Regions from separate parts of the Streptomyces sp. GMY02 genome, predicted to be linked through region 1. Evidence: riboswitches for the same ligand, from Rfam matches in the RefSeq annotation. Region 1 holds a riboswitch; the other holds the start of a gene.
What was found. A riboswitch is a leader RNA that binds a small molecule or an ion and turns the genes downstream of it on or off. The one in region 1 is predicted to bind glycine.
Positions count from the first base shown of each region.

Region 1 (5,705 bases):
TGCTGGCTGGTGGACGCCGCTGTCCGCCGGGGTGGGGCGGAGCCGACGGGTACGTGCCGACGGGGGACCGATGCGTACAGACGGGCACTTACGGTCATGTCCATACGGTCCATACGGTCCGGGGCACCGCGCGGCACGGTTCAGTGTGCGCGGTGCCCCGTGAACCCGGGCCGTACGGGTGACGTCGGATCCGGGTACAGCGGTGTAGCGGTAAGGCGGTAGTGCGGTGCAGCGGTGCGGCAGTCGTACGAGCCGGGGCCGAGCGGCTTTACGCGGTTACTTCAGGCCCGGGTACAGCGGGTGCTTCACTGCCAGCGCGGAGACCCGCCCCGCCAGCTCCGCCCGGTCGAACGACGGCTTCAGCGCCGCCGCGATGATCTCCGCGACCTCGGTGAAGTCCTCGGCGGTGAAGCCGCGGGTGGCGAGCGCCGGGGTGCCGATCCGCAGACCCGAGGTGACCATCGGCGGGCGCGGATCGTTCGGGACGGCATTGCGGTTGACCGTGATGCCGATCTCGTGCAGCCGGTCCTCCGCCTGCTGCCCGTCCAGCTCCGAGTCACGCAGATCGACCAGGACGAGATGGACATCCGTACCACCGGACAGTACGGACACGCCCGCCTCGGCCACATCCGGCTGCGCCAGCCGCTCCGCGAGGATCCCGGCGCCGTCCAGGGTGCGCTGCTGGCGCTCCTTGAACTCCTCCGTCGCCGCGACCTTGAAGGCGACCGCCTTGGCCGCGATGACATGCTCCAGCGGACCGCCCTGCTGACCGGGGAAGACCGCGGAGTTGATCTTCTTCGCCAGTTCCTTCGTACTGAGGATCACACCGCCGCGCGGGCCGCCCAGGGTCTTGTGGGTGGTCGTGGTCACGACATGGGCATGCGGCACCGGGTTGGGGTGCAGCCCCGCCGCGACCAGCCCCGCGAAGTGCGCCATGTCGACCATCAGATACGCGCCGACCTCGTCCGCGATCCGGCGGAAGCCCGCGAAGTCGAGCTGGCGGGGGTACGCGGACCAGCCGGCCACGATCAGCTTGGGACGGGACTCCTTGGCGAGCCGCTCGACCTCGGCCATGTCGATCCGGCCGGTCTCGTCGTCGACGTGGTAGGCGACGACGTTGTAGAGCTTGCCGGAGAAGTTGATCTTCATGCCATGGGTGAGATGCCCGCCGTGCGCGAGGTTCAGGCCCATGATCGTGTCGCCGGGGGAGAGCAGCGCGAACATCGCCGCCGCGTTCGCCTGGGCCCCCGAGTGCGGCTGTACGTTCGCGTGCTCCGCGCCGAACAGCGCCTTCACCCGGTCGATGGCGATCTGCTCGATCACATCGACATGCTCACAGCCGCCGTAGTAGCGGCGCCCGGGGTAGCCCTCGGCGTACTTGTTGGTCAGCACCGTGCCCTGCGCCTCCATGACCGCCACGGGAGCGAAGTTCTCCGAGGCGATCATTTCGAGCGTGGACTGCTGACGGTGGAGTTCGGCGTCGACGGCGGCGGCGACGTCCGGGTCGAGCTCATGGAGCGAGGAGTTCAGAAGCGACTTCGAAGACATCACAGTCCCTGGGGTCTCGGTGGCCGGAACGCGTCAGTTGCCGGAAAAGTCTTGGTACTCGTCGGCGGTGAGCAGCTCGTCCGGCTCCTCGGCGACACGTACCTTGAACAGCCAGCCGCCTTCGTACGGAGCCGAGTTCACCAGCGAGGGGTCGTCCACCACGTCCTGGTTCGTCTCGACGACCTCGCCGGTCACCGGGGCGTACAGATCGCTGACCGACTTGGTCGACTCCAGTTCGCCGCAGGACTCGCCCGCGGTCACCGTCTCACCGACCTCCGGGAGCTGGGCGAACACCACATCGCCGAGAGCGTTCGCGGCGAACTCGGTGATCCCGACTGTCGCCACACCGTCCTCGGGGATCGACAGCCACTCGTGCTCCTTGGTGTAACGGAGCTGCTGGGGGTTGCTCATGACCTGAATTCTCCTGTACGCGGGGGAGTGGTGCGGAACGGCTGTCTTACGGAGCGAGACGGAGCGAGATACGAGAAGCCGGCCGGAGCCGGAACCGAATGGCACCGGGACGGCATCCCTGTGGAACGAAGGCGGAACGGGGGTGGCGCTGATGATGTCCGTATCACTTCTGGCGTTTGTAGAAGGGCAGCGCCACGACTTCGTACGGCTCCTGCGAGCCGCGGATGTCGACCGTGACACCGGGCGTGCCGGGCGCCGCATGCGAGGCGTCGACGTACGCCATGGCGACCGGCCTGCCCAGGGTGGGGGAGGGCGCTCCCGAGGTGACCTCGCCGACGGGGGTCCCGTCGGCGACGACCCGGTAGCCGGCCCGGGGGACCCGGCGGCCCTCGGCGATCAGGCCGACGAGCTTGCGGGGCGGGGCGCCCGCGGCGCGCTCGGCCGCCGCCTCCAGGACCTCGCGGCCGACGAAGGCGCCGCCGTTCGAGGTCTTGTCGAACTTCACGACCCGGCCGAGACCCGCGTCGAAGGGGGTGAGGGCGGTGCTCAGCTCGTTCCCGTACAGCGGCATCCCGGCCTCCAGCCGGAGCGTGTCGCGGCAGGAGAGACCGCAGGGCACCAGGCCCGCTCCCTCGCCCGCCTCGGTCAGCGACCGCCACAGGCCCTCGGCGTACCGGGGCTCGACGAACAGCTCGAAACCGTCCTCGCCGGTGTAGCCCGTACGGGCGATCAGCGCCGGGACCCCGGCCACCGTGCCCGGCAGACCGGCGTAGTACTTGAGGCCGTTGAGGTCGGCGTCGGTGAGCTTGCCGAGGATGCCCGGGGACTGCGGACCCTGGATCGCCAGCAGGGCGTACGCGTCGCGGTCGTCGCGGACCTCGGCGTCGAATCCGGCGGCGCGCGCGGTCAGCGCGTCGAGTACCGTCTGCGCGTTGGAGGCGTTGGCGACGACCATGTACGTGTCCTCACCGAGGCGGTACACGATCAGGTCGTCCAGGATGCCGCCGTCCTCCTGGCAGATCATGGTGTAGCGGGCGCGGCCCACGGCGACGGAGCCGATGTTGCCGACCAGCGCGTAGTCGAGCAGCGCGCCGGCCGCGGGGCCGGAGACGGTGATCTCGCCCATGTGGGAGAGGTCGAAGAGCCCGGCCCTGGTCCGTACGGCGGTGTGCTCGTCGCGCTCGCTGCCGTACCGCAGCGGCATGTCCCAGCCCGCGAAGTCGGTCATGGTCGCGCCGAGGGCGCGGTGCACCGCGTCGAGGGCGGTCTTACGGGGGGTGCTGCTCGGGGGGGCGTGGTTCATCGCGATGGCTCCCAGGGCATGACGGCGAGGACGGTCCTCCCCATCTGTCATCGGAACCTGAGAGGTTCACCACGACCACCCGTACCAGGGGTCATGACTTGCACCTTGGGTGGAGCCGCAGAGCTGCGGCCCGCTTTTCAGATCTGCCTCATCCACGCGGTACGGGGCCTGAGAGATTCAAGGGAGGAACTTGCTCCTTCGGCGCCCGGCGCACTGAGTGACCGGGACTCTCCCGCGCGGATTCAAACGGCCGGTATGCAGTTGGCGGGCACATCATCGCACGCATCCGGGTGGACCGGGGCGGCAGGACCGCATTGCGCCGTCCGGCGTGAAAAGCTTGTGGCGCATTACCATTTCTTTACACTTTGTGGGCAGGCCCTAGCTGAGCTGACGCCGACTGATCGACAGGGGGGACGGCGATGATGTCGCAGGGGTCCGGAGCGTATGCGACGACCGCGGGGGTGCCGGCGCAGCAGGGGGTGTCCGACCGGGACGCGGTCGCGCGGCCCGTCGCGGTGGTACGGGACCTGCGGGGGCGCGGTGGCCGGCTGCCCGGCGCCCTGGCCTTCGGCGCGGGCGATCTGGTGGTGGTCTCGGGACTGCCCGGCAGTGGCAAGTCGACCTTGATCCGGCGGGCCGCCGAGGCCGGCGGGATCGACTCCCAGGACGCCAGGGACCGCTGGGAGCGCCGGCTGCCGGCCGCGCTCCCCTATGCCGTCTACCGCCCGCTCGTCCGGATGGCGCATTACGCGGGGCTGTGGCGTGCGCTCGGCTCCGGCGAGAGCGTCGTCGTGCACGACTGCGGTACGCAGAGATGGGTACGCCGCTGGCTCGCCCGCGAGGCCCGCAGACGTGGCCGCCGGCTCCATCTCGTACTGCTGGACGTACCGCCGGAGGTGGCGCGCGAGGGGCAGCGGGAGCGCGGCCGGGGCGTCTCGGGCTACGCGTTCGCCCGTCACCGCCGGGCAGTACGGCGGCTGCTGGCCGCCGCCGAGTCGGGCCGGCTGCCCCGGGGCTGTGCCACGGCGGTGCTCCTGGACCGGACCGCGGCCGGTGCCCTCGACCGGATCGCCTTTCTGGAGAAGCCGGGGCGGGAGGCCGGTCGCTGATCCGTGGACGGACGGGGACGCGCCGCCGCCTGCGGCATTAGGGTGCTGCCGCAGGTACGAGCACGGAGGAAGTGACAGTGAACACAGCATGGCCGGGCAATGAGCTGGAAGAGGTGCTCGCCGCCTCGCTCGGCAGCCAGGGAGCGGGCGGCCGGCTGGTGGAGGTGCTCGGGCGCAGCGAGGTGTGGGTGCCGCTGCCCAACGGCGGCGGTCCGGACAGCCCCGCCCTCGATCTGCCGACCCTGGAGATCGAGGGCGCTCCGTACGTTCCGGTCTTCAGCTCCCAGGGGCAGTTCGTCCAGTGCGTCGGCGCCCATATGCCCTTCACGATCGCACCCGCGCGCGAGTTCGCCCGGGGTCTGCCCCCGCAGCTCGGTATAGCGGTCAATCCCGGCGGCATGGTCGGGATGCCGTTGCCGCCGCCCGCCGTCGCCGAGCTGTGCCGGTCGGGGCGCAGCCCGCTGGACGGGCCGGCCACCGGCGGCCGGGTCAGGCTCTTCGAGCCGGACTGGCAGGAGGACCCGGTCGACTTCCTGGCCGCCGCGGGGAGCGAGTTCGAGACATCAGGGGTGGTGCTCTCGGCCCGCCGCGCGCTCGCCAGCGTCGAGGGGGATTCGCCGGCGCTCTTCATCGGCGTACAGCTCTCGTCCTGGGATGCGGCCGACCGGAACGCGCCCCTGGACGCGCTCGGGCGCGCGCTGGGGCGCGTGGCGGTGGGCTGGCCGGTCAACCTCATCCTGCTGGATGTGGCCCAGGACCCGGTCGGTGACTATCTACTCGCGAAGGTACGGCCCTTCTACCAAAGGGCGTAGCCACGGGTACGCCGGGCCGCCGCGGATAGGCCCGGCCTTCGCGGGTACGACAGCGGGGGAGAGCGGCTCGCCGTACGCGGCCCGGCACACCGGATGCCGGTGTCGGAGCGGCCGCCCAGGACCTGCCTGTTGGGCCGGGCGAGCCCGGCAGGGCCCGAAAGGCAGGGCCTAAGCTGGTTTGATGACTCAGCCTTCGTACCGGGTGCCCGGAGCGGCCCCGCGGGACGGGGCCGGGGAGCTTCGGGGGGAGCTGGCCGAATGGTGGATCGAAGAGGGGCGGGACCCAGAGTGAGCGCGTCAGGCACCGCGGCGGCCGGGCAGGTCGAGCACATGCTGCGCCAGGTGACGCCAGGGCGCTACGACGCGTACGAGGCGCTGCTCCAGGCCCTCGCCGACGACAGCGTGTGGATGCTGCTCTGGCACGGCAGTGCGGGCTCGCCCGACGCCCAGTACGGAAACATGGAGATCGAGGGCCTGGGGTACGCGCCCTGTGTCACCTCCGCGCAGGAGCTGGCCGTCAGC
Region 1 covers NZ_CP077658.1:2,382,804-2,388,508, reverse strand. Annotated here, with positions in the region: gene glyA (serine hydroxymethyltransferase) at 277-1,548, opposite strand; gene gcvH (glycine cleavage system protein GcvH) at 1,582-1,959, opposite strand; gene gcvT (glycine cleavage system aminomethyltransferase GcvT) at 2,123-3,262, opposite strand; glycine riboswitch at 3,410-3,507, opposite strand; gene KQY30_RS09885 (AAA family ATPase) at 3,682-4,371, shown strand; gene KQY30_RS09880 (enhanced serine sensitivity protein SseB) at 4,449-5,183, shown strand; gene KQY30_RS09875 (enhanced serine sensitivity protein SseB C-terminal domain-containing protein) at 5,472-5,705, shown strand, end outside.

Region 2 (5,705 bases), 4.8 Mb from region 1:
CCCGCTGGGCACCGACCAGGTGGTGACGGCGGCCTGATGCCGTCGGCGGTCCCGGGGGGCCGCCGGAACTGACTGGGGCCGGCCCGGAGAGCTTCCTCCGCACCGGCCCCGACGCGCGCCGTGCCCCCTGCCGCCAGGCAGTGGCCCTACGAACCTTAGAACCTTACGAGTCCGGTCCCGTGTCCGTCAGTGGTCGTACGAGTCCAACGGCGGGCAGGAGCAGACCAGATTGCGGTCGCCGTACGCACCGTCGATACGGCGGACCGGCGGCCAGTACTTGTCCGCGGCCGACACCCCGGCCGGGAAGACCGCCTCGGCGCGGCTGTACGGGTGCGCCCACTCGCCGCCCAGCGTGGCCGCCGTGTGCGGAGCGTTGCGCAGCGGATTGTCGTCCGCGGGCCACTCGCCCGACGCGACCCGCTCGATCTCCTGACGAATGGCGATCATCGCCTCGCAGAAGCGGTCGATCTCGTTCAGGTCCTCGCTCTCGGTGGGCTCGATCATCAGCGTGCCGGCCACCGGGAACGACATCGTCGGCGCGTGGAAGCCGTAGTCGATCAGACGCTTGGCGATGTCGTCGACGCTCACCCCGGTGGCCTTGGACAGCGGCCGCAGATCCACGATGCACTCGTGCGCCACCAGCCCGTTGGGCCCCGTGTAGAGCACCGGGTAGTGCGGCTCAAGGCGCTTGGCGATGTAGTTGGCGGCGAGCACGGCGACCTGGGTCGCGCGCTTCAGCCCTTCGCCGCCCATCAGCCGTACGTACGCCCAGGAGATCGGCAGAATGCCGGCCGAGCCCCACGGCGCCGCCGAGATCGGCCCGACGCCCGTCGCGGGTCCCGCCGCGGGCTGGAGCGGGTGGTTGGGCAGATACGGGGCGAGGTGCGCCCGTACCCCGACGGGACCGACACCCGGGCCGCCGCCGCCGTGCGGGATGCAGAAGGTCTTGTGCAGATTGAGATGGGACACGTCCGAGCCGAACCGGCCCGGCTTGGCCAGCCCCACCAGCGCGTTGAGGTTCGCGCCGTCGACGTACACCTGGCCGCCCGCGTCGTGCACGGCCGCGCAGATGTCGCCGATGTGCTCCTCGAACACCCCGTGCGTGGACGGGTAGGTGACCATCAGGACGGCCAGTTCGGAGCCGTACTGCGCGATCTTGGCGTGCAGGTCCTCGACGTCGACGTCGCCGTCCTCACGGGTCTTGACGACAACGACCTTCATCCCGGCCATCACCGCGCTCGCCGCGTTCGTGCCGTGCGCGGAGGACGGGATCAGACAGACGGTACGGTCCGTGTCGCCGTTGGCCCGGTGGTACGCCCGTACGGCCAGCAGCCCGGCCAGCTCGCCCTGCGAACCGGCGTTGGGCTGGAGGGACACCGCGTCATAGCCGGTGACCTCGGCGAGCCGCTCCTCCAGCTCCCGGATCAGGTTGAGATAGCCCTGCGCCTGCTCGGCCGGCGCGAAGGGGTGCAGCGCCCCGAACTCGGGCCAGGTGACCGGCTCCATCTCGGTGGTCGCGTTGAGCTTCATGGTGCAGGAGCCGAGCGGGATCATGCCGCGGTCCAGCGCGTAGTCACGGTCGGCGAGCCGGCGCAGATAGCGCAGCATCGCCGTCTCCGAGCGGTGCTGGTGGAAGACCGGGTGCGTCAGATAGTCGTCGGTGCGCAGCAGCGCCGCGGGCAGGGCGCCGGAGTCGCGGGCGGCCTCGTCCAGTGCGTCGAGATCGCCCGTGACACCGAAGGCGGTCCATACGGCGGTCACCTGGGCGCGGCCGGTGGTCTCGTCACAGGCGACGGAGACGGTGTCCGCGTCGACGAGGCGCAGGTTGACGCCGTCCTCACGGGCGGCGGCGACCACCTCGGCGGCACGCCCCGGCACCCGGACGGTCAGGGTGTCGAAGTACGCGCCGTGCACGGGCTCCACCCCGCCCGCACGCAGCCCGGCGGCCAGGATCGCCGCGTACCGGTGGGTGCGCAGGGCGATCCCGCGCAGCCCGTCCGGGCCGTGGTAGACCGCGTACATCCCCGCCATCACGGCGAGCAGCACCTGAGCGGTGCAGATGTTGCTGGTGGCCTTCTCGCGGCGGATGTGCTGCTCGCGGGTCTGGAGCGCCAGCCGGTACGCCTTGTTCCCGTCGGCGTCCACGGAGACCCCGACGAGCCGGCCCGGCAGGCTGCGCGCGAACTTCTCCCGTACGGCCATGAACCCGGCGTGCGGCCCGCCGAAGCCCATCGGCACCCCGAACCGCTGGCTGGTGCCGACCGCGATGTCCGCGCCCAGCTCGCCGGGTGAGGTGAGGAGGGTCAGCGCGAGCAGATCGGCGGCGACCGTGACGATCGCGCCGAGGCCGTGCGCCTGCTCGACGACGGGCCTGATGTCCCGTACGGCACCGGAGGCGCCCGGGTACTGGAGCAGCACCCCGAAGACCCCGCGCTCGGCGATCCCGTCCGGTATGCCGTCGCTCAGATCGGCGACCACCACATCGACACCGGCTCGGCTCCGCGCGGGTCCGGATCACGGCGATGGTCTGCGGCAGCGCGTCGGCGTCCACCAGGAAGACCCCGCCCTTGACCTTGCCGACCCGGCGGGAGAGCGCCATCGCCTCGGCGGCGGCGGTGCCCTCGTCGAGCAGGGAGGCGCCCGAGGTGGGCAGGCCGGTCAGGTCGGCCACGACGGTCTGGAAGTTGAGCAGCGCTTCGAGGCGCCCCTGGGAGATCTCCGGCTGGTACGGCGTGTACGCGGTGTACCAGGCCGGGTTCTCCATGACGTTGCGCAGGATCACCGGCGGGGTGAACGTGCCGTAGTAGCCGAGGCCGATCATCGGCGCCAGCACCTGATTGCGCGAGGCGAGGGACCGCAGCTCGGCCAGGACCTCGGCCTCGGTGCGCGCGCCGGGCAGATCCAGCGCCTCCGTGCTCCTGATCACCTCGGGCACCGCGGCGGCGGTCAGCTCGTCGAGCGAGCCGTAGCCGACCTGCGCCAGCATCTTCGCCTGCGCCCCCGTGTCGGGCCCGATGTGGCGCTGTTCGAAGGGGGTGCCGCGCTCCAACTGGGCGAGGGGTATGCGGTGGGCGGTCATTGGGAGGCCTCCTGGTCTGACACGACCTGCGAGGGGCACCACGGCACGGGTGCCCGGACGGCCTCCCCCTCTGTCATCTCGACCTGAGAGCTTCACCGGTCCGTCTCAGACGGGCCGGCTTTCACCGTCGGTGAGAGCGGATGCCGTCCGACGCCCGCCCTGCTTTCCAGAGTGACCTCGTCCGTGCGGTACGGGGGCCTGAGAGATTCCGGGGAGGATTTGCTCCTTCGGCGCCTCCGGACTTCTCACCGGAGGACTCTCCCGCACGGGGTCAGCAGCCGCTGCCAGCGTACCAGCGAGGACTTGAGCGTGACGTTCGAGTGGCCGACACCCCGGATCTGCATTTTTGTAGTGATACGAGCATGTGCGACCCGTTGGAGGGACCGTGGAGACTGATATCGATCCGCGCAGCCTGATAGGCCGCAAGGCGTTCGACCGCAACGGCCACCGGCTCGGCACGGTGGACGAGGTGTATCTCGACGACGCCACCGGAATCCCGGAGTGGGCCGCGGTCCGCACCGGGCTGTTCAGCCGTGATGCCTTTGTCCCGCTCGCCCCCAGCACTCTGGTGGATGACGCGCTCCAGGTCCCCTTCGAGCGCGCGCTGATCAAGGACGCCCCCGATTTCGGCGTCGGCCGCCATCTCTCGCCGGAGCAGGAGCTCCAGCTCTACCACCACTACGGCATCGCCCTCCCCGATCCGGAGCCCGAGCCGCCGGAAGGGTCCGCCTCCCTGTCCGACCGGGACTCCGAACGGGACTTCGGCCGGGTCGCGGGCCAGGACGACTGACCGGGGTCGGTCTCCGCCGGGGGCACCAGGGGCAGCGGCTCGGAGAGCGTCAGATCGGGGTCGTCGACCCAGAAGGTCCGCACCCGCCCCGGCGCGGACCCGGGCTCCTCGAACCGTACGGTCACCCGCCGCAGCCCGCTGCCCTGCACCCAGCCCGCCCCGTACTCGGTGTGCCGGACATCGTGGCCGGCCGGGAAGCGCCGCTCGGCGGGCGCCTCCGGCTCCTGGGGGCTCCCGGCGGGCCGCGCCGGTGCGGCCTCGGGCTCGGGTGCGGCGGGTGCCGGTACGGGGCGTTCGGCCGCGGCCTGCGCGAACAGGTCCTCCTGCGTGAAGTCCGCGAGCCCCGTCACCCCTACCCCCAGCAGCCGCACCCCGCCCGTCGTGTCCACCGACTCCAGCAGCCGCCCCGCCGCCTCCCGCACCACTCCCGGATCGTCCGTGGGCCCGCGCAGCGTCTCCGACCGGGTGAGCGTCGAGAAGTCGTACCGCCGCACCTTCAGCACCACAGTCCGCCCGGAGTGCCCGCCCGCCCGCAGCCGCTCCACGCACCGGTCCGCGAGCCGGTCCACCTCCGTCCGCACCCGTACCCGATCGTGCAGATCGACATCGAAGGTGTCCTCGACCGACACGGACTTGGTCTCCCGCTCCGACACCACGGGCCGGTCGTCGTGCCCCAGCGCCATCCGGTACAGCGAGGCGCCGTGCGCCTTTCCCAGCAGCCGTACGAGCTCGTCCTCGCCCGCCTCGGCCAGCTCGGCGACCGTGGTCATCCCGGCCCGGCGCAGATGCTCCCCGGTCGCGGGCCCGACGCCGGGCAGCGTCCGCACCGGCATCGGCCCCAGCAGCTCCCGCTCCGTGCCGGGCTCGATCACGACCAGCCCGTCGGGCTTGGCCTGCTCCGAGCCGATCTTCGCGAGCATCTTGGAACCGGCGAGCCCCACCGAGCCGGTCAGCCCGGTGACCGCCCTGATGTCCGCCCGCAGCCGCTCACCGGCCGCCCGCGCCGACGCCGTGTCATGGGCCGAGCCGCCCGCCTCCAGGTCCACGAAGGCCTCGTCCAGGCTCAGCGGCTCCACCAGCGGGGAGAGCCCCGCGAGCAGCTCCATGACCTGCTCGCTCACCGCGCGGTAGAGCGAGAAGCGCGGCACCAGATACGCCGCGTTCGGCGCCAGCCGTCTCGCCTGGGCCATCGGCATCGCGGAGTGCACCCCGAAGCGCCGCGCCTCGTACGACGCCGTCGACACCACCCCGCGCGGCCCCAGACCGCCCACCACCACCGGTTTTCCGCGCAGACTCGGCTTCGCCGCCTGCTCGGCGGCGGCGAAGAAGGCATCCATGTCCAGATGCAGGATCGTCGGCGCGGATCTCACAGGCCCGATGCTGCCTCACACCACTGACAATCGGCACCGGCAACGGCACCGGCAACCGGGCCAGGTCCGCGGCGGTCAGACCGCCCGGTCCCGGCGCCGCCGCGCCAGTTCGTCGGCGGGGTTGTGCCCGATCAGGGTCTCGCCGGTGTCGATCCGCTCCCCGTGGAGCTGCGACAGGGCCGCCTCGACATCCCGCCACACCACCCCCACGGCGATCCCGAAGACGCCCTGCCCGCCCTGGAGCAGGGTCACGACCTCGTCGGGCGAGGTGCACTCATGGACGGTCGCGCCGTCGCTCATGAGTGTCATGCGCTCCAGATCGCGGAAGCCGCGGGCCCGCAGATGCTGGACCGCCGCCCTGATGTTCTGCAGCGCGACCCCGGTGTCCAGGAACCGCTTCACGATCTTGAGCACGACCACATCGCGGAAGCTGTACAGCCGCTGTGTGCCCGAGCCGTACGCCGGC
Region 2 covers NZ_CP077658.1:7,204,910-7,210,614, reverse strand. Annotated here, with positions in the region: gene KQY30_RS30695 (DUF5999 family protein) at 1-37, shown strand, start outside; partial or broken gene gcvP (aminomethyl-transferring glycine dehydrogenase) at 187-3,079, opposite strand; glycine riboswitch at 3,256-3,353, opposite strand; gene KQY30_RS30685 (PRC-barrel domain-containing protein) at 3,465-3,869, shown strand; gene KQY30_RS30680 (DNA polymerase IV) at 3,758-5,239, opposite strand; gene KQY30_RS30675 (MerR family transcriptional regulator) at 5,315-5,705, opposite strand, start outside.
Region 2: it holds a riboswitch for glycine, as region 1 does, so the genes downstream of both, gcvP (aminomethyl-transferring glycine dehydrogenase) here and gcvT (glycine cleavage system aminomethyltransferase GcvT) in region 1, are expected to answer to the same signal.